Regions from separate parts of the Heyndrickxia sp. NPDC080065 genome, predicted to be linked through region 1. Evidence: a T-box and tRNA genes for the amino acid it is inferred to sense, from the RefSeq annotation. Region 1 holds a T-box; the other regions hold tRNA genes.

Region 1 (6,482 bases):
TGGAATAGTAGGATCAAAGATTTTTAAATGGGATAAGTATCTAGGTATTCCTGTTGCATTAACAGCAATGTTTGGCTTCCCAGGAGATTACATGATTTGTGAAGAAATCAGCCGTTCACTTGCCCGAAATAAACAAGAAGAAAAATGGTTATTCTCACAGATATTAACACCATTATTAATAGGCGGATTTACAACCGTTACCATTGCGTCGGTTGTTCTGGCAAGTGTTTTAATGGGTACGTTGTAAAAATAATTTTAAAGGAAATCGAGGGTATAGTCGATTTCCTTTTGTGTTTTGAAGAAATACAGTTTCCACTGTTGAAATGCTATTATTTTAGAAGAACTACATATTTCACGGTTGAATAAATGTATTCATAGAAGAAAAACCGAACTCATTGTTGATTTCCTATTTTTATCGTAGAAAAAAGGATTTATCGTTAAATCTCAATGTCCAAAGAAGATAAATCGAATTGATTTTTATTAACATAAAAACTACAGTACAAAACTGTCGTCACACTCTCTCTTCTTATCTTTTCCTCACTAAAATTCAGTCCTTCTACATTAAATGATTATTAAGTTGTTTATACTTTTTATACTTTATTCGTAAAAGTAGGTGGCGGATTCAGGACAGATTCCTCTTCCAGCCTTTTTCGCCTTCCCCTCAAAAGTAACCCAACCACTAAATAAAGCAATGTCGTAATAATGCCCGCCGATGGGGATACAAGAATTTCTTTACCTTGAGTGATTTTGATATATCCATCAAGAATAAGTGGATTTACAAGCGCATCCTCTGTCATGTGCATGAGTACAAGCGGCCAAATTGTCTTAGTCATTAGGTAAATCTCGGTATACATGACTGTCCAAAAAATCATAGTAATGATACCAACAAGTGCAAACAACCATCTGTTTACAGGAAGAAAGCTGGCTATATCACTTTGGGATAAAAACACTAAGAAATATGGGATATGCCACGCTCCCCAAATGCCTCCTACAGTAAGGTATAACCAAAAATCGCTAAGCTTTAACTTTGATAGCTTGCTTGTCAAATAGCCCCTCCAAACAGACTCCTCAAAAAAGTTTTTTATAAATTGGATTAACAAACCTCCAGCGAAAGCTGAAGTTAATCCTTTAATATTGAAATCCGAAAAGTCCATCCAACCAAGCAAGTAACTTATTAGCAATACAGCAAATGTGATAACTGGATAAATAAGAAGCGCTACAACATACCATTTTATATTACCTTTAAAATTCGGTGATAGCCCTATATCCCGCCATCCGTCACCCATAAATGCACGTAGCAGAATCGTAGCAAATAACGGCAATACTAGCCAGATCCCCATGCCAAGTGAATCTCCTTGTGGCTGTTCAGGAAGGAAATGGTCCACTAAAACCCCGATCCATCCACTTACCAGTACAACAACCACAAAAATCATTACGTTCCTTTTCGATTTCATGATCATCATTGCTCCTTATTTTCAAGTATTGAAACAACCCAATCTGCATTTGGACATGGGGTTTCCGGGTACAATGCGATAAATTGGGCAATTCCTTGAATAGAACACCAAAATGCTACTGAAAGAGCTTCCGCATTGCCTGCTTTTATTTCTCCAAGCATCTGTCCTTTTTCAATGATCGGTATACTCTTTTTGATCAATCTGTCCGCTTCCGAAAGCATTTCCTTTAAATCGGTCGGCAGCGAGTCTAAATGCTGTGCGTTTTCCATAAGTACAAACATTTTTGCGGATAATGGGTTTGTACTCACCATGTTAAAAATATCTTCAGCAGCAGCTCTAAATACTTCCAGTGGAGCATTATTTGAAAAAGCAAAATCCATTTTGAGCTTTTCACACCCAATCCTTATGAGCTCCTCATATAGCTTTTCCTTGGAGTCAAAATAATGGAAGAGCAGCCCCATGCTCATGTCGGCAGCTTTTGCAATATCCGCGATTTTAGTTTCACCATAGCCTTTGCGGATAAATAGGTCTAAAGCAGATTTTAAAATAAGTTTTCTTCGTTGTTCCTTTTGTTCGTCACGCTTTGCCATCTCAACACCCCAAATATTGAAAATATTTTCATTGAAATATCATTCAATATAATTTAACGATTATCTTAATGAAAAGTCAATATTTTTTGAAAATAAATACATTTCACTTATACATACAGCTAAAAATAGTACGCAGCACAAAGGTTCAGCAGCATCATTTAGGTTCACGGTCATTAATCACAAGCAAATGGTTTGAAATTGAAGATTGACTTTTTTGTTAATTCGGATATAATATTACAAAATATCTCAAATTCAAGGATTGGGAGAGTATCTGTTAATGCAAGTCATAGCGAGCCGGGACGGTGGGAGCCGGTACTGAGTTAACAGAGAAACGGACCCATGAGGATGACTTCTGAATGATTCAGTAGGAAGTCACGGCTAAGACCGTTATCTTATCAGAGTGGTTAAACATAAGTTTAACAACGAGAGTGGTACCGCGAACGCATCAGCCTTCGTCTCTTTTATAGAGACGAAGGCTTTATTTTTTTGGAGGAGGTTTTTTTATTGATAAGCCAGATGATAATAAACAGCATCGAAAAATCTGTGAAGAGTGTTTTTCATGAAATAGGTCTCGACTTTGGTGATGATTTAAACATTTATGTTGAACAACCTGCTCATTTGGAGCATGGTGACTATTCAACGAATGTTGCGATGCAGCTTGCTAAAACCTTACGCAAGCCCCCAATCCAAATCGCGAACATGTTGAAAAACAAGCTGGAACAAGAAGGTAGTATCGAGAACTTGGTTAACAAAATCGAAGTGGCTCCTCCAGGTTTTATCAATATGTATATTGATTGGAGCGGGTGGGCCGGGAGAGATTTTACTTTACCTCTCAATAATGGCGAAAAGGTAGTCATTGAACATACATCTATCAATCCGAATAAATCAGCTCATATTGGTCACCTAAGAAATTCGTGTATCGGCGATGCCCTCGTACGATTATTAAAAAGATCCGGATATAATGTCGAAGTTCATAATTATATCGATGATTTAGGAAATCAGCTTGCCGATACTGTTGTAGGTATATTAAACACTTCCCATAAGAAAGAGCACTCACGCTTTGGTGACTTCTGCTGGGATATTTACTCTCAAGTTAATAAAGAGTATGAAAAAGATCTACAGTTACTTGATCAAAGGACAAATGTTCTTCACTCATTGGAAGAGGGAAATGAAAATTTATCTTGGGTTGGATTACTTGTAGCTGAACGAATTGTACGTGAACATCTCGAAGAAATGAAAGAGTTCGGTATTAACTATGATTTGTTGGTTTGGGAGAGCAATATTGTTAGGGAAGGATTTTGGGCTTCGGCATTTAGCTTGCTAAAACAAACAACGCAATTTTACCGAGAAACTTCCGGTAAGCTGGAAGGCTGTTGGGTATTAAAACAACCATTATCTAATATAGAAGAAAATGAATCCGAACATAGCATGGACAAAGTTTTAGTTCGTTCAAATGGTATTTTGACCTATACCGCTAAAGATATCGCTTATCATCTCTGGAAATTTGGATTGCTTGAAAAGGACTTCTTGTATAAAAACTTTTCAGAAGATCTGTGGACGACGAATATCAATGGAACCCATTCATCATTTGGTAAGGCAGATATCGTAATCAATGTTATCGATCACAGACAAGAATATCCACAGGCAATGGTTAAACAAGCACTTGAAATCCTAGGTTACCCAAAACAAGCCGAGAAGCTTCGTCATGTTAGTTATGGTGTAGTTTCATTAAGTCCGGGTGCTGCAAAAGATCTTGGAATAGATACATCAGATGGCAAAACATCGTACGCAATGTCTGGAAGACAAGGAATAGGCATTAAAATTTCCGACTTACTCGACCTGATGGAAGGGATCATCGAAAATAAACGATCAGATCAAAATGGATTATCAAGCAGAATGATTGCGGCTGCAGCTATTCGTTATTACCTTCTTCGTTTTAGCTTATTGACTGAGGTCGTTTTCGACTTACAGCAAGCGACAGAAGTAACCGGAAATACAGGCGTATATTTAATGTACTCTCATGCTCGTGCAGTTAGCATCTTAAATAAAGCTGAAGTGGAATTAAATATGAAGCCAGTAGTACCTGAAGAGATCAATCAATTGGAAAAAGCCGAATACGCCTTACTTAGACATATCGCGACTTGGCAGGATACTCTATATACAGCCAGTAATGAATTATCACCAAACATGATATGTAATTACGCTTATGAGCTAGCAACATTGTTCAATAACTTCTACGCGGCATGCCCAATCATAAAAGCAAATGATGATAAGAAAGCACTTAGAATTTGGCTCACTTCTAAATTCAAAGAAACGATTAGTGATGCACTAGCAGTTCTAGGATTGCCGGCACCTGATCGTATGTAAGCATTCAAATAAAATATAGCAAACAGATTAAAAATCATAAAATGCACTGTAACTATAAATACAGTGCATTTCCATTCCTATTATTAATGTTATTTATTCGATACAAAAAGAGATGATTCTATACTTGGCATATTCATCATGATTTCCCTTTTGATTTGACGAGAATATCATTAAATTAAATAAAAAGGAGTTATAAAAACTGCTACTTTTATCGGCAGCATTTTTCATTATTATCTCAAGAACCATCTCATCAAAAAAATTGATTTATTCAAACTTTCTCTTACTCTAAAGTTTATTACACGAAGACATTTCGTTTTACTTATTCTCCAATTTCAGAAAAACGTTTAATTCTGTCACCAATTTCATCACGAACTCTTCTAAAGAATGCCCATTTTTCTTCATCTGTTCCTTGTGCTTTTGCGGGATCATCAAATCCCCAATGAACTCGCTTTGTTTGTGGAGGTGTAATAGGGCATTTATCGGCAGCATCACCGCAAAGCGTTAAAACCAAGTCTGCATGATTTAAAATTTCTAGATTGATAATATCAGAGGTTTGATTGGATATATCAATTCCCACTTCTTTCATTGCTTTTACGGCACTAAGATTTAATCCATGCGCTTCAATACCAGCACTTTTTACAGTCCATTCTTCACCTAAATATTTTTTTGCCCAACCTTCTGCCATTTGGCTGCGACATGAATTTCCAGTACATAAAAAGTAAATCGTTTTTTTATTTTCCATGTTCATCTCACCTTTAAAGTTCTTGTTCGCTAAATAATTTTTTCTTAAACCTTAAAGCGACTTTTACAAGAGCAATCATAACAGGTACTTCTACTAATGGACCAATAACCGCAGCAAAAGCAGCACCTGAATGAATACCAAAGACACCAACTGCTACAGCTATAGCTAATTCAAAATTATTACTTCCAGCAGTAAACGCTAATGTTGTGGTTACTGGATAACTTGTTCCTATTTTCTTTCCAAGGAAGAAAGAAACAAAGAACATAATAACGAAGTAAACTAATAATGGTATTGTAATTCGTAAAACATCTAATGGTAAGGATACAATCATGTTTCCTTTTAAAGAGAACATCACAATAATCGTAAATAATAATGCAATTAAGGTAAGGGGACTAATTTTTGGAATAAAAACTTCCTCGTACCAAGTTCTTCCTTTACACTTAACAAGTACTAATCGTGTAATCATACCAGAGATAAAAGGTATTCCCAGATAGATTAATACGGATTTTCCAACTTCCGTAACGGTTATATTAATCGCTGCACCTTGAATACCGAACCATTCTGGAATTACCGTTACAAAAACATAGGCATAAATGGAAAAGAATAATACTTGAAAAATGGAATTAAATGCAACTAAGCCTGCTGCATATTCAGTATCCCCTTTGGCAAGGTCATTCCAAACAATAACCATTGCAATACAACGAGCTAAACCAATCATGATTAACCCAACCATGTATTCTGGTTTATCTGGTAGAAAAATAATTGCCAATAAAAACATTAAAATCGGTCCAATAATCCAGTTCTGCACAAGAGACAAAACTAATACTTTTACATCTTTAAATACGCGGCCAATTTCTTCATATCGTACTTTTGCTAATGGAGGATACATCATTAAAATTAATCCAATGGCTATTGGAATGGATGTTGTTCCTACTTGAAGTTTATCTAGACCATTAACCAATTTAGGAAAAATGAAACCTATTCCAATCCCTATTGCCATAGCAAGAAAAATCCATAAAGTTAGATACCGATCTAAAAATGATAATCTTTTTTTACATGGGTTACTCATTGTTGTCTCCTCTTTTTTCTACAACTAACAACCGCAACGTAGAGTAGGGTTAGTTATTTCAATTTGACGAATTTTCTCGGATTGATCTGGAATCAATTCTGTAACATATTCTATCAGTGAATAAAAGTCACTATTATTGTTTAGAGAATAATATACCCATTGCCCTTTTCTTGCTTCTTTCACAAGACCAGCATCTTTCAGTTTACGTAAATGTTGACTTATCGAAGGCTGACTCATGTCAAACACTTCTTGAAATTCAC
Region 2 (6,482 bases), on a different contig from region 1:
TGACGGTGGAAGTTCAGGTCGGATTCGGGATGAAATGGATATCCCTTCACCAGGCGATATTCGTAATGTATTAGCTGCATTATCCGATGTGGAACCGTTAATTGAACAAATGTTTCAACACCGATTTAAAACATCTAATGAATTGTCAGGACATTCACTTGGAAATTTAATCATTGCAGCTTTGACATCGATTACAGGTGATTTTGTTCATGCTATTCAAGAAATGAGTAAGGTATTAAATGTTCGTGGTAAAGTCCTTCCTGCAGCCAATCAAAGTGTTATCCTTCATGCAGAAATGGAGGATGGATCAATTGTTTCTGGTGAATCAAAAATCCCTTATTCTGGTAAGAAGATAAAAAAAGTGTTTTTAACTCCAGAGGTTATCCATCCATTACCTGAAGCGATTCGAGCCATTCGGTCTGCTGATTTAATTATTGTCGGTCCTGGTAGTTTATATACAAGCATTTTACCAAATTTACTTGTACCGGAAATCGGAATGGAAGTCTGTAACTCAAAAGCGAAAAAGGTATATATTTGTAATTTAATGACTCAGGCGGGAGAAACTCTCGATTTTACAGCGAGTGATCATGTAAAAGCTATTTATGATCATATGGATTGTTCGTTTATTGATACTATTTTGGTTAATAATGAGGAAGTTCCTTTAGAAATTCAAGAGAAATATAAAGAGGAGCTCGCTAAACCCGTAATATATGATGTTGACCGATTAATGTCACTAGGAATAGATGTAATTTATGATCAAATCCTCACTTTTAAAGAGGGATACATCCGACATGACACCGCAAAGGTTGCGAAAATATTATATTCATTACTTGATAAGGAAATAAAAGAAAATAAAGAATAGGACGGAGCTGGCGAGAAAAGAAGATGCACCTTGATCAGCCTCGGGCAAAAATATTTTTTCATCAGGAGTCACGTCATGGTGGAAGGTTATTTGACCTCGAGGGGCTAGGTGCTAGAGTTAGCCAAAAAAGTAAAGCTTCGCTTCTTTACAGGAAATAAGGTAAGCTTTTTCAGCATACTGGCAATCCTATAGGTAAGGGATATCGGAGGTATGTAGAATGTCATTTGCTTCGGAAACAAAAAAGGAATTAACAAATCTGGAGGTAAAGGACTGCTGTGTTCGTGCAGAGCTATCAGCTCTTATTCGCATGAATGGTTCTTTATCATTTTCGAATAGAATATTGATCGTAAATGTCCAAACAGAAAATGCAGCGATCGCTAGAAGGATTTATACTTTAATAAAGAGGATATATGATACTCCTGTTGAATTATTAGTAAGAAAAAAAATGCGTTTGAAAAAAAATAATGTTTATATTGTAAGACTTAAAGCAAAAGCAAGAGATATACTAGAAGATCTCGAAATTTTAGGTGAAGGCTTTACCTTCATCCATAACATTTCACCAGCCTTAATTAAGAAAAAATGTTGTAAACGTTCTTATTTAAGAGGAGCTTTTCTTGCTGGTGGTTCAGTTAATAATCCAGAGACATCATCTTATCATTTAGAAATCTTTTCATTATATAAGGAACATAATGATTCATTATGTGATCTTATGAACTATTTCAATTTAAATAGTAAAACATTAGAGCGAAAAAAAGGATTTATCACATATTTGAAGGAAGCGGAAAAGATTACTGAGTTTTTAAATGTTATTGGAGCACACAATGCACTACTGCGTTTTGAGGATGTACGAATTGTTAGAGATATGAGAAATTCGGTAAATCGACTTGTTAATTGTGAAACAGCCAATTTAAATAAAACAATCGGAGCAGCCCTCAGGCAAGTCGAAAATATTCGATTTATAGACGAGACGGTAGGGCTTCAAATATTACCTGATAAATTAAGGGAGATTGCTGAATTACGAGTTGCATACCAGGACGTTACCCTAAAGGAACTAGGAGAAATGGTTTCGTCCGGTAATATTAGCAAGTCCGGGATAAACCATCGTCTGAGAAAGATTGACGAAATCGCCGAAAAATTACGAGCAGGCAATTTGGATAAAAAGTCACTTTCAAATTGATAAATAATTAGTAAGAATTATTAAGGAATATTATTGATAGAATTACGAAAAGAGCCTAAAAATAAAAAGGGGAGAAAGCACAAATGGTTGAGAAACAAGTCGAAGTAAAATTAAAAACCGGTTTACAAGCACGGCCTGCAGCATTATTTGTTCAGGAGGCTAATCGTTTTTCATCAGAGATTTTTCTTGAAAAGGATGGAAAGAAAGTTAACGCTAAAAGTATAATGGGATTAATGAGTCTAGCAGCTGGAGCAGGTTCTATCATTACTTTAAGTGCAATCGGAAACGATGAAAAAGTTGCAGTAGAAGAGCTAGCGAAATTTATTGGAAATGATCAATAAACAAGAAAAGAAGAAGCGCCTTGATCAGCCCTGACCAGCAATTAACCTCCAACCAAAGAAGTCCGCTCTTTGACTTCAATGTTTGCTGTTTTTTGATTGGAGGAGCTAAGCACTGGAGTTAAATATAGCAAAAAAAGAACTGTTGTTTTGAACAGTTCTTTTTTGTTTTTCATATTGAAGTTTTACTTTATTTTTTTTCATCCGCACGTGTAATGATATGGTCGATAAGGCCGTACTCTTTTGCTCTTTCTGCGGTCATAAAATTATCTCTCTCAGTATCTGCTTGAATAACATCAAGTGGTTGACCTGTACGTTCTGCCATGATTTTGTTTAATTTTTCACGCATGAAAAGGATACGCTTTGCTGCAATTTCGATTTCTGTTGCTTGACCTTGAGCGCCTCCTAATGGCTGATGAATCATTACCTCACTGTTAGGAAGTGCATAGCGTTTACCTTTTGCACCAGCAGTAAGTAAAAAGGCTCCCATTGAAGCCGCCATACCGATACAAATTGTTTGAACATCCGATTTAATAAACTGCATTGTATCGTAAATGGCCATACCTGCAGTGATACTGCCGCCAGGACTATTAATATAAAGAGAAATATCTTTACCAGGATTTTCAGCATCTAAAAATAGAAGCTGTGCAACGATAGAATTCGCTACATTATCATCGATGGCGCTGCCAAGCATAATGATTCGATCCTTTAACAGACGAGAATAAATGTCGTATGCACGTTCACCTCGATTTGTTTGTTCAATAACTGTAGGGATTAAGTTCATACTTGCTCCTCCTTTGACTAATACGGCGAATAGAGCCGGTCATAATCTTTCATAAATTATTATATTAAGGAAAAAATCCTTATGTACTGTTATCATACACTGATGGTCAATAAAGGTCAAACAAATCACTTGTTATTTCTGAAAATTTTTTACCCAGTATCAATTGGGAAGGAATATACCTTTTAAATAACTTCACTTTAATCATAGTAGCCAAGTTTGAATATTTCTAAACAAAGATAAAAAAAGCCTCTTGTTCATTAGGAACAAGAGGTTTGCTTACGCCCTCGGAGGGAATCGAACCCCCATTTTAAGAACCGGAATCTTACGTGCTATCCGTTGCACCACGAGGGCAAAGTTTTAACCGTACGATAAACAATTATATAGTAGAAAGATAAGAAATGCAATACATATTATAAAACTATAAGAATAAAGATTCATATATATGTACGGATGATTTAATGTGATGTAAAATAAATAATGTTAACCTGAAGGGAGGGGAAACGCTTGGAATTACAATTTGGTTTATTTCAGCAGCAAACATTAAAATTAGCTATGACTCAGGAATTGAAGCAGGCTATAGAACTTCTCCAATATTCGGCCCAGGAATTAACCTCATTTTTGGAAGCAAAAGCAACAGAGAATCCCCTAATCCAATTGGAAAATACAAATGTTAAATATATGGATATACGTTATGATGGATCAAAAAAGCAAACATCTAAATATAACGAACGTGACGATAAAAATTGGATAAATCAAATTGCGCAGTCGTCTGCTACCTTACAAGACTATTTATTTATTCAACTTTCTTTGAAAACGCTACCAAAAGATGAGAAAAAAATGATGTCTCAGCTTATAAATAACCTAGATACAAATGGTTATTTAACTATACCAATAGAAGAGGCAGCAAAAATTTCAAATATAGATATACAAGCAGCTAATCAATGTCTTGATTTATTGCAAAGCTTAGAACCGGCAGGAGTAGGTGCACGTGATTTAAAGGAGTGTCTCTTACTCCAAGTGCAACGTAAGAAAGACTGTCCTAGAACTGTTAAAGAAATTCTAGCAAACTATTTTTTAGAATTTGCTGATCGTAAGTGGAAGCTTATTTCTAAGGAACTGGGAATAGAAATGAATGAAATTCAAATGGCAGCTGACTATATTAAAACCTTGGAACCTAGGCCGGGATCAGCTTATTATAAAGAACAGCCGCAATATATCGTTCCTGATTTAATAGTAACGATAAAGAATGGAAATGTTGAGCTCAACTTGTTTCAAAAGCATCTACCAAATGTGCAATTTCAAAAGGAATATTATACAATGATGTCATCCTATAAGGATCAACAAGTAAAACAATTTTTGAAAGATAAGACGCAGGATTATCAATGGATTATAAAAAGCTTACAACAAAGAAATGAAACGCTTATGAAGGTTGGAATGATGATTATTCAGAAGCAATACGATTTCTTTTTAAAAGGGCCAAGGTTTTTAAAACCATTAACAATGAGAGAGCTATCAGATGAAATTGGGGTTCATGAATCGACTGTCAGCAGAGCTGTCAGGGAAAAGTATATCCAAACACCATTTGGAACATATGAATTGAAGTACTTTTTTTCTTCAGGATTAATGAAAAATTCTGATGAAGACGATGATCAAGCATCTGCTCTGCAGGTTAAGACGCTTATTACCCAATTCATTGAGAAGGAAAATAAATTAAAGCCATTATCAGATCAAGCAATTGCGGATGATTTAAAAAAGGATGGAATTATCGTCTCAAGAAGAACAGTTGCTAAATATCGTGACCAATTAAATATTCCTTCCTCAGCAAAACGAAAGCGATATAGCTGAATCTTGTAGTGTATGTGATTAGCTAGTGATACTCGTATAAAATTCTTCACACGTACCCTACATGTAATTCAACCATCAACAAAGCGAATTAGTTAGGAGATTGTTTAAAATGCAAGTAGTTTTCTATACAAGAAATCAATGTCATCTGTGTAAGGAAGCGAAGGAATTATTAACGATCCTTAAAAACGAATATTCTTTTGAGCTGATTGAAAAGAATATCGATGAAAGTGATGAGCTTACAGAAAAATATGGATTAATGATACCTGTCATTGAGATAAATCAGGAAATTGTCCAGTATGGGCAAATAGATTATTTTACAATTAGTAATTGTTTAAAAGAAAGGCTTTGTTAATAGTTTTTTTTTGATAAAATCGCCTGTATGGTATGTGTGAAGCGATTTCTTTACGTTGTAAAACGAGCTGAACACATACCATACAGGTTTTTATTAGAAGGCTGTTTTCGTAAAGTTTGTTGCTTTTTTAGTGATATTTTATTAACAATCTGAGTTGGTTGTAGCGGAGGGCACTTGACTCCTGCGGGAAAAAGATGGAAGTGGGAGACCCCGCAGGCGGTAACGCCGAGGAGGCTTCCATCCCTCCCCGCGGAAAGCAAGTGTCTGGAGCGGAAATCAACGGACTAAGTTTATAGTCTAAAAACAACAATTTATACGAAAAGAGCCTATTTGAAACAACAACATTTAATTAATAAACCCTAAAAAGAAAAAAATAATGTTTCTTAGTTGAATTCCTATTTTTACACTGCTAAAATAAAGATGTACCAAGGGTGATTTTTTTTGTATCGATCGGGACATAATATGTCTACGCGGGACTGAAAAGGACCCGGAACATTCGTAAGAAGGGACAAATAAGATGCATTCCTTAATTGAGGTTCAAAAAAAATTATTACCTGATATGCTTTCTGTTATGCAAAAACGATATCAAATTCTTCGTTCGATTCATTTTATGGAACCGGTTGGAAGAAGAACCCTGGCACATGCACTTGGTTTATCTGAACGAGTATTGCGCAGTGAAGTTGAATTTTTGAATGAGCAAAAGTTGATTATCATTAAATCGAGTGGAATGACGGTATCTCAACAGGGATTATCTGTTTTGCGCGGGCTGGAAAGTATGATGAGAGAAATCTCGGGTATTAATGAAATGGAAGAAAGATTAAAAAAAATATTGAACCTTCAAGAAGTTGTTATTGTTTCTGGAGACAGCGATGAAACACCTTGGGTGAAACAAGAACTAGGCAGAGCCTGTGAAAAAAGAATAAGAAAACGTCTTGTAGATGAAAATATCATTGCCGTTGCAGGTGGAACAACTATGGCAGCTGTTGCTGATATGCTTACATCGGAATTTATTGGCGATACGAATACAGTATTTGTACCAGCCAGAGGCGGTATTGGTGAAGATGTTAAAAATGAGGCAAATTCTGTCTGTGCAAGAATGGCAGAAAACACAGGTGCTAAGCATC
Region 3 (6,482 bases), on a different contig from region 1:
AAATCTTTCTTCATAATGGTTTAGATGCGGACCGGTAAAAAGGCCGTGATCATACGAATGGGCGGTAAGGATGGATGAAATAAAATGAGCCGTACTTCCTTTTCCGCATGATCCTGCGATTTGAATAAACTTGAACTCTTTTAGATTAATCGAAAATAAATTAAGTAAATCCTCAAGGATTCTATGGTGAAAGCCATTTTTTCTGTTCATTGAACGACTATTAAATTGGGAAAGATAGCCCAAGGTGTGTTGGTATTGTGTATTTGTCACAGTATAAAACCCCTAATGTGTTTAAGAATATAGTGATATGCAGATCGTTGCTTTTCGGATATAAACCCATTCTTTATAAGTATGGGAAACGTGCCCTTTTCCTGATATATTTAGTTTTCTTTTCAAATAGGGATATTAATCAGAGATGTAAAAATCCTAGTAGATATTTTACTTGAATCGGATAGTAATAAAGTTTTAGAAAAGAGCTTGATAAAATTTTATCATAACCTATCTAGAAATAACGATTGGTTTGCAGGAGAAATTAAAGGAAGGATCGAATTGATTATATAGAGATCTTATTAAAAGGGGAATAAAAAATGTTTGGGCTATTATTTTATTGATTATCATTCCTTCTTAATTAAATTCTTATGTAAAGGAAGGAATAAAGTGATAGAGTTTAAATCAGATGTTAAAAATATTACACAAGAAATGTTAGATGGAGGATTTTTTGAAGGTTGGCCAAAGCATCCATCACCAAGTGTACATTTAGAGATATTAAAAAGTAGTTTCCGGGCCATTGTTGCTATTGATGTGAAAACTAATAAAGTTGTAGGATTTATTACTGCCATCAGTGACGGAGTATATTCTATATATATTCCGCTTCTCGAGGTTTTACCAGAATACCAGGGTCAGGGAATCGGGAAGAGACTACTAGAAATAATGTTCGAACAGTGTAAAGATTTTTACATGGTAGATTTGCTTTGTGATAAAGAACTCCAGCCTTACTATGAGAATGTAGGAATGATAAGATCGCAAGGAATGTTGCTTAGAAATTATCATCGGCAAGCAGGGAATCAATAGCAAGAAAACAAATGAGGGTGACCAACGATGGTCATCCTCATTTGCTATTATCTAGTTCCATCGGTACTGGATCAATCCTTTTAGCATCTTCGGATTTCAATACTAGTTTAAGAGCATAAACAAATGTCCAACATCCAAAGCCGACTACTGAAACAAGAACTCCGATTGTTGTAAGCCATTCAATCATAATCTTCATCCCCTTTACTAAAAGGTATGCAGAACGATGATTGAAATTTCACATTTATTTCATTTATTTTTCATTATTTTCGGTTCTACTTTCCCATTCTCTTTTTAGTAGTCCAAAAAGGAGCATATCATGTGTTTCTCCGTTTCTATGAATAAATTCTCTATATATCCCTTCTTGTTGAAAGCCGAGTTTTTTATATAATGCAATAGCAGGCTTATTATAACTAAAAACTGTAAGCTGAACTCGGTGAAGATTCAACTCGTAAAAGGCAAAATTTAGAGCTTGTTTAAGGCTCTCATACCCATATCCATTTCCGCGCTGATTCTTTTCACCAATTGCTATGGCCAACCAGCCTACTCGATGATTCCATAGAATATCACTCACTTCAATATATCCGATAAATTCATTGGTATTTACTGTTTTAATTGCAAAAAGATATTGGGAATTCGAATCGGAAAATGACTCATACCATTTATCTAATTGAGATTTAGTTTTTGGTGCAGCCGGCAGAGCATCAAAAAGGTGAGCAAACTCAGTGTCATTGTACCATGCAGGAATTTTTTCTAAATCCTCCTCAAGAAGTGCCGCTAATTTCACTTTTTCGCTTATAAAAATATTCGTTTCCATCGTTAACCTCCGTTTAAAAGCTATTAAACTAATATTCTCTTATCAGCGAGATATTTCCTGCAAACCACGGCTATTAAGAAATCATTTGATTAACAGTTAATTTCCCAAAAGAAACAAACTTCCTTATTTAAAACATTTTGGTAATTACTTTATGCAAGATAATTATATATGAAAAATTACTGAAATATTAAATAAATAAAATGGTTAGGAGTATTACAAAGGAAATAGGTTTACAAAAGAGTGATGCTTTTACGAATCATTAACCTCCCCTTCAAATTACCTTAATAAAAGGATGATAAGTTGTATTAGTAAGGAAAAAACTAAGGGAGAGGGGTTCTTAAATGTTTAAGAAGTTCTTTAGTTTATTTAAAAGAAACGAAACACTTAGTTTTTACGACGATCACGAAGAACAAGATGAGGAAAATGAGTTCTTTGATTTAACTGAAGAAGAGTATGACTTTATGTATCTGTATCATATCCATTAAACTTATCTAGGAAGGTGACAAAATGGTTACCAGAGCAGGAGTAATTTTTATTCTGATAATGACCCATTTCTATATATTGTGAGAATAATAGGAATTACTTTTTACATCTCTTTGGAGGTGTTTTTATTTTGGTTAGTATTTTTTCTTTAGGTGTATGTTCATTAATCGCTCCTTTTAGGCTTGAATAGCGATATTTCCTTCTTGTTAATTATAGAAAATGTCAAACAAAAATCCTTATGTGCCAAAATTCGTATCAAATATAGATTAATGAAAAAAAGACAAGGGATTCAAAATCGCTGAAACCCTTGTCTTTTCTGTATTTCTATTAGCGGCCCCGAGAGGACTCGAACCTCCGACGCACGGTTTAGGAAACCGACGCTCTATCCGCTGAGCTACGGAGCCATAGTAATTAACGTGCATTAAATATTATATAGTAATAATTTGTTTTTGAAAAGAGGTAATGTTCACTTCTGTTGTTTAGTTCTTTTATCATGATACTTCTTTTAATATCACTATAAAAAAAGATGTCCCTAAAACGATAGGGGCATCCTTTCTATATCTATCTTCTTACTGTCCCATGTGGATCAATAACAAATTTCCTCGCTGCACCTCTATCAAAATCTGCATAGCCATCAGGTGCTTCATCAAGTGAAATTAATGTGGCATTCACGGCTTTAGCAATTTGGGCCTTCCCGTGTAAAATCATTTTCATTAAGCTTCGGTGGTATTGCATAACTGGTGTCTGACCGGTAACAAAAGTATGTGCTTTCGCCCAGCCTAAACCGAAACGAATTTTAAGTGAACCAATTTTTGCGTCCTCATCAATTCCACCTGGATCTCCTGTTACATATAATCCAGGAATACCTAATTTTCCTCCTACTTGTGTCACATCCATAATTGAATTTAAAACAGTAGCAGGTGCCTCTGTATGATTATGACCATGTCCATGTGCTTCGAAGCCTACACAATCTACTGCCGCATCCACAACTGGCTCACCTAGAATTTGTTCAATCTGTTCGCCTAAATTGTCATGCTGACTTAAATCGATTGTTTCACAGCCGAAGCTTCTCGCTTGTGCAAGGCGTTCTGCATTTAAATCCCCAACAATTACTGCTGAAGCACCAAGTAATTGAGCTGAGTGTGCAGCGGCTAAACCAACTGGTCCTGCGCCTGCGACATAGACGGTAGAGCCAGATTTAACTCCAGCAGAGTATGCACCGTGAAAACCTGTGGGGAAGATGTCAGATAGCATTGTTAAATCAAGAATTTTTTCCAGCGCTTGCTCTTTATCTGGAAATTTAAGTAGTTGAAAATCTGCATATGGAACCATTACATATTCTGATTGTCCGCCTACCCAGCCGCCCATATCCACATAACCGTAGGCAGAACCAGGTCGATCAGGGTTGACGTTTAAGCAAACATGGGTCTTTTGTTCTTTACACATTTGGCAACGGCCACACGCAATATTAAATGGTACTGATACAAGATCGCCTTTTTTGATAAATTCGACATCACGTCCAACTTCAATTACTTCACCTGTAATTTCATGACCAAGCACCAGGCCTTCAGGTGCTGTCGTTCGTCCGCGTACCATATGCTGATCGCTGCCGCAAATATTAGTAGTGACAACTTTCAAAATAACTCCATGATCACATTTTCGGCCGACATTTCTCGGATTTACTCCAGGTCCATCTCTCAGGACTAAATCAGGATAACCAATATCCTTCACCGCAACTTTTCCTACCCCGTTATAAACAACTGCTCGATTTCCCGACAATTTAGAATCTCCCCCTCACTTTGGAATTGCTTTCTTTTTTTCCGTACAGTCTAATGTGTATGCATGTACAGAAAAATTAGAACAAGTTCTTATTATAGAAATGGATTTAATAGCGGCGAAAATTAAACTGGGACCTCTTTAAAAATTTAATCTATTTAACTCGTCTTTTTAAAAAAAAGTAGCATATTTATTTAATGATCATCGAAGGGAGGTAAGAGATGAATCCATATTGAAATGGGGTTTTTTTAATGTCTTTATTAATGTCTTGTTAAGATTGTAATAATTTTTTAGGGGGGATAGGAGAATGTCTGAATTTCTTGCCGAAATGATTGGAACCATGATTTTGATTATCTTTGGTGGAGGCGTTGTTGGAGGGGTTGTCCTTAGGAAGACGAAGGCAGAAGGAGCAGGTTGGATTGTTATTACGATCGGATGGGGTCTAGCTGTAACAATGGGCGTATACGCAGTTGGAAGTATATCAGGTGCACATTTAAATCCGGCAGTGACCTTAGCATTTGCATCAATAGGTGAATTTCCTTGGGACAAAGTTCCTTTGTATATGTCGGCACAAGTAATAGGGGGCTTTATAGGAGGAGTTATTGTCTTTTTCCAATACCTACCTCATTGGAAGGCAACGAAGGATCAAGGAGCTAAACTTGCTGTTTTTTCTACTAGTCCTGCGATTCGAAGTACATTTTCAAACATAGTAAGTGAAATGATCGGTACATTTGTCCTTATTATGGGATTATTATTTATAGGAGCAAACAATTTTACTGAAGGTTTAAATCCTGTAATTGTTGGTTTATTAATTACGGCGATTGGTTTATCATTAGGGGCAACAACTGGTTATGCGATCAACCCTGCTCGTGATCTTGGACCGAGAATCGCTCATGCGATACTTCCGATAATTGGAAAAGGTAGCTCTGATTGGGGCTATGCATGGATTCCGATTATTGGTCCATTATTGGGTGGAACGTACGGCGCATTATTTTATAAAGCTATTTTTAAAGATGACTATACAGTAACATTCTGGGTAGGGAGTGTCATCTTTGTATTAGTCTTATTAGCTGCACTTAATAGTGAATTGAAAAAAAGAAATGTATCTGAAGGAGTATAGTAGGGGGAGATATAGATGAGTCGATATATTTTAGCTTTGGATCAAGGGACAACGAGTTCTCGTGCGATTCTTTTTAACCATAATGGTGAGATTGTAGAAACGGCACAAAGGGAGTTTGAGCAATTTTTTCCAAAGCCGGGATGGGTAGAGCATGATGCAAATGAAATTTGGACTTCGGTTCTTGCATGTATCGCTGAAGTAATCAGAAAAGCGGATATTGAGCCGGATCAAGTGGTTGGGATTGGAATTACCAATCAACGTGAAACAACCGTTGTATGGGATAAAAATACCGGTAAACCAGTATATAAAGCGATTGTTTGGCAATCAAGGCAAACAGATGATATTTGTAAGGAACTTCGTGAAAAAGGTCTCAACGATTTGTTTAGGGATAAAACGGGTTTGCTTATTGATGCTTATTTTTCAGGCACTAAAGTAAAGTGGATATTGGATCATGTTGAAGGTGCGAGGGAAAGTGCGGAAAAAGGAGAATTACTATTTGGGACCATTGATACGTGGCTTGTTTATAAGCTATCAGGCGGAAAAAAACATGTGACTGACTATTCAAATGCATCCCGTACTCTCATGTACAATATTTATGATTTGAAATGGGATGAAGAATTGCTTGAGATTTTAAGTGTGCCGAAAAGCATGCTTCCTGAGGTAAGGCCTTCCTCCGAAATATATGGTACTACTGTTGGGTATCATTTCTTTGGTCATGAAGTACCGATTGCTGGTATTGCAGGTGACCAGCAAGCAGCATTATTTGGGCAGGCGTGTTTCGAAAAAGGGATGGCGAAAAATACCTACGGAACTGGATGTTTCATGCTTATGAACACAGGTGAAAAAGGGGTTAAATCTGAAAACGGTTTATTGACGACGCTTGCCTGGGGTGTCGATGGCAAAGTCGAATATGCTCTTGAAGGCAGCATATTCGTTGCTGGTTCGGCAATTCAGTGGCTGCGTGATGGGTTGAAAATGTTTGAGAATGCTCCAGATAGTGAAGAGTATGCAACGAGGGTTGATTCCACAGACGGAGTATATTTCGTGCCAGCTTTTGTAGGTCTTGGTACCCCTTATTGGGACAGCGATGCCAGGGGAGCTGTGTTCGGACTTACTCGCGGGACAACGAAGGAACATTTTATTCGCGCCACACTGGAATCCCTTGCCTATCAAACAAAGGATGTTTTAGATGCAATGATCTCTGATTCAGGAATAGAT

What was found. A T-box is a leader RNA that pairs with one kind of tRNA and senses whether it is charged. The one in region 1 lies ahead of ACQKP0_RS02440 (arginine--tRNA ligase), so its partner is inferred to be a tRNA-Arg.
Region 2: it has a tRNA-Arg gene. The T-box ahead of ACQKP0_RS02440 (arginine--tRNA ligase) is inferred to sense a tRNA for this amino acid. The anticodon was not compared.
Region 3: it has a tRNA-Arg gene. The T-box ahead of ACQKP0_RS02440 (arginine--tRNA ligase) is inferred to sense a tRNA for this amino acid. The anticodon was not compared.

The regions. Positions count from the first base shown of each region.
Region 1 is NZ_JBNNWS010000002.1:52,903-59,384, forward strand. Features, by position in the region: gene ACQKP0_RS02425 (hypothetical protein) at 1-247, shown strand, start outside; gene ACQKP0_RS02430 (CPBP family glutamic-type intramembrane protease) at 591-1,454, opposite strand; gene ACQKP0_RS02435 (TetR/AcrR family transcriptional regulator) at 1,460-2,044, opposite strand; T-box leader at 2,291-2,507, shown strand; gene ACQKP0_RS02440 (arginine--tRNA ligase) at 2,549-4,411, shown strand; gene arsC (arsenate reductase (thioredoxin)) at 4,731-5,153, opposite strand; gene arsB (ACR3 family arsenite efflux transporter) at 5,167-6,222, opposite strand; gene ACQKP0_RS02455 (ArsR/SmtB family transcription factor) at 6,247-6,482, opposite strand, start outside.
Region 2 is NZ_JBNNWS010000016.1:73,505-79,986, reverse strand. Features, by position in the region: gene ACQKP0_RS18990 (gluconeogenesis factor YvcK family protein) at 1-862, shown strand, start outside; gene whiA (DNA-binding protein WhiA) at 1,080-2,039, shown strand; gene ACQKP0_RS18980 (HPr family phosphocarrier protein) at 2,123-2,380, shown strand; gene clpP (ATP-dependent Clp endopeptidase proteolytic subunit ClpP) at 2,568-3,161, opposite strand; tRNA gene ACQKP0_RS18970 (tRNA-Arg) at 3,441-3,512, opposite strand; gene rpoN (RNA polymerase factor sigma-54) at 3,666-5,006, shown strand; gene ACQKP0_RS18960 (glutaredoxin family protein) at 5,116-5,358, shown strand; gene ACQKP0_RS18955 (sugar-binding transcriptional regulator) at 5,876-6,482, shown strand, end outside.
Region 3 is NZ_JBNNWS010000001.1:186,973-193,454, reverse strand. Features, by position in the region: gene ACQKP0_RS00940 (bifunctional folylpolyglutamate synthase/dihydrofolate synthase) at 1-270, opposite strand, end outside; gene ACQKP0_RS00935 (GNAT family N-acetyltransferase) at 658-1,071, shown strand; gene ACQKP0_RS00930 (hypothetical protein) at 1,109-1,258, opposite strand; gene ACQKP0_RS00925 (GNAT family N-acetyltransferase) at 1,322-1,885, opposite strand; gene ACQKP0_RS00920 (hypothetical protein) at 2,227-2,370, shown strand; tRNA gene ACQKP0_RS00915 (tRNA-Arg) at 2,700-2,772, opposite strand; gene fdhA (formaldehyde dehydrogenase, glutathione-independent) at 2,930-4,147, opposite strand; gene ACQKP0_RS00905 (MIP/aquaporin family protein) at 4,452-5,264, shown strand; gene glpK (glycerol kinase GlpK) at 5,280-6,482, shown strand, end outside.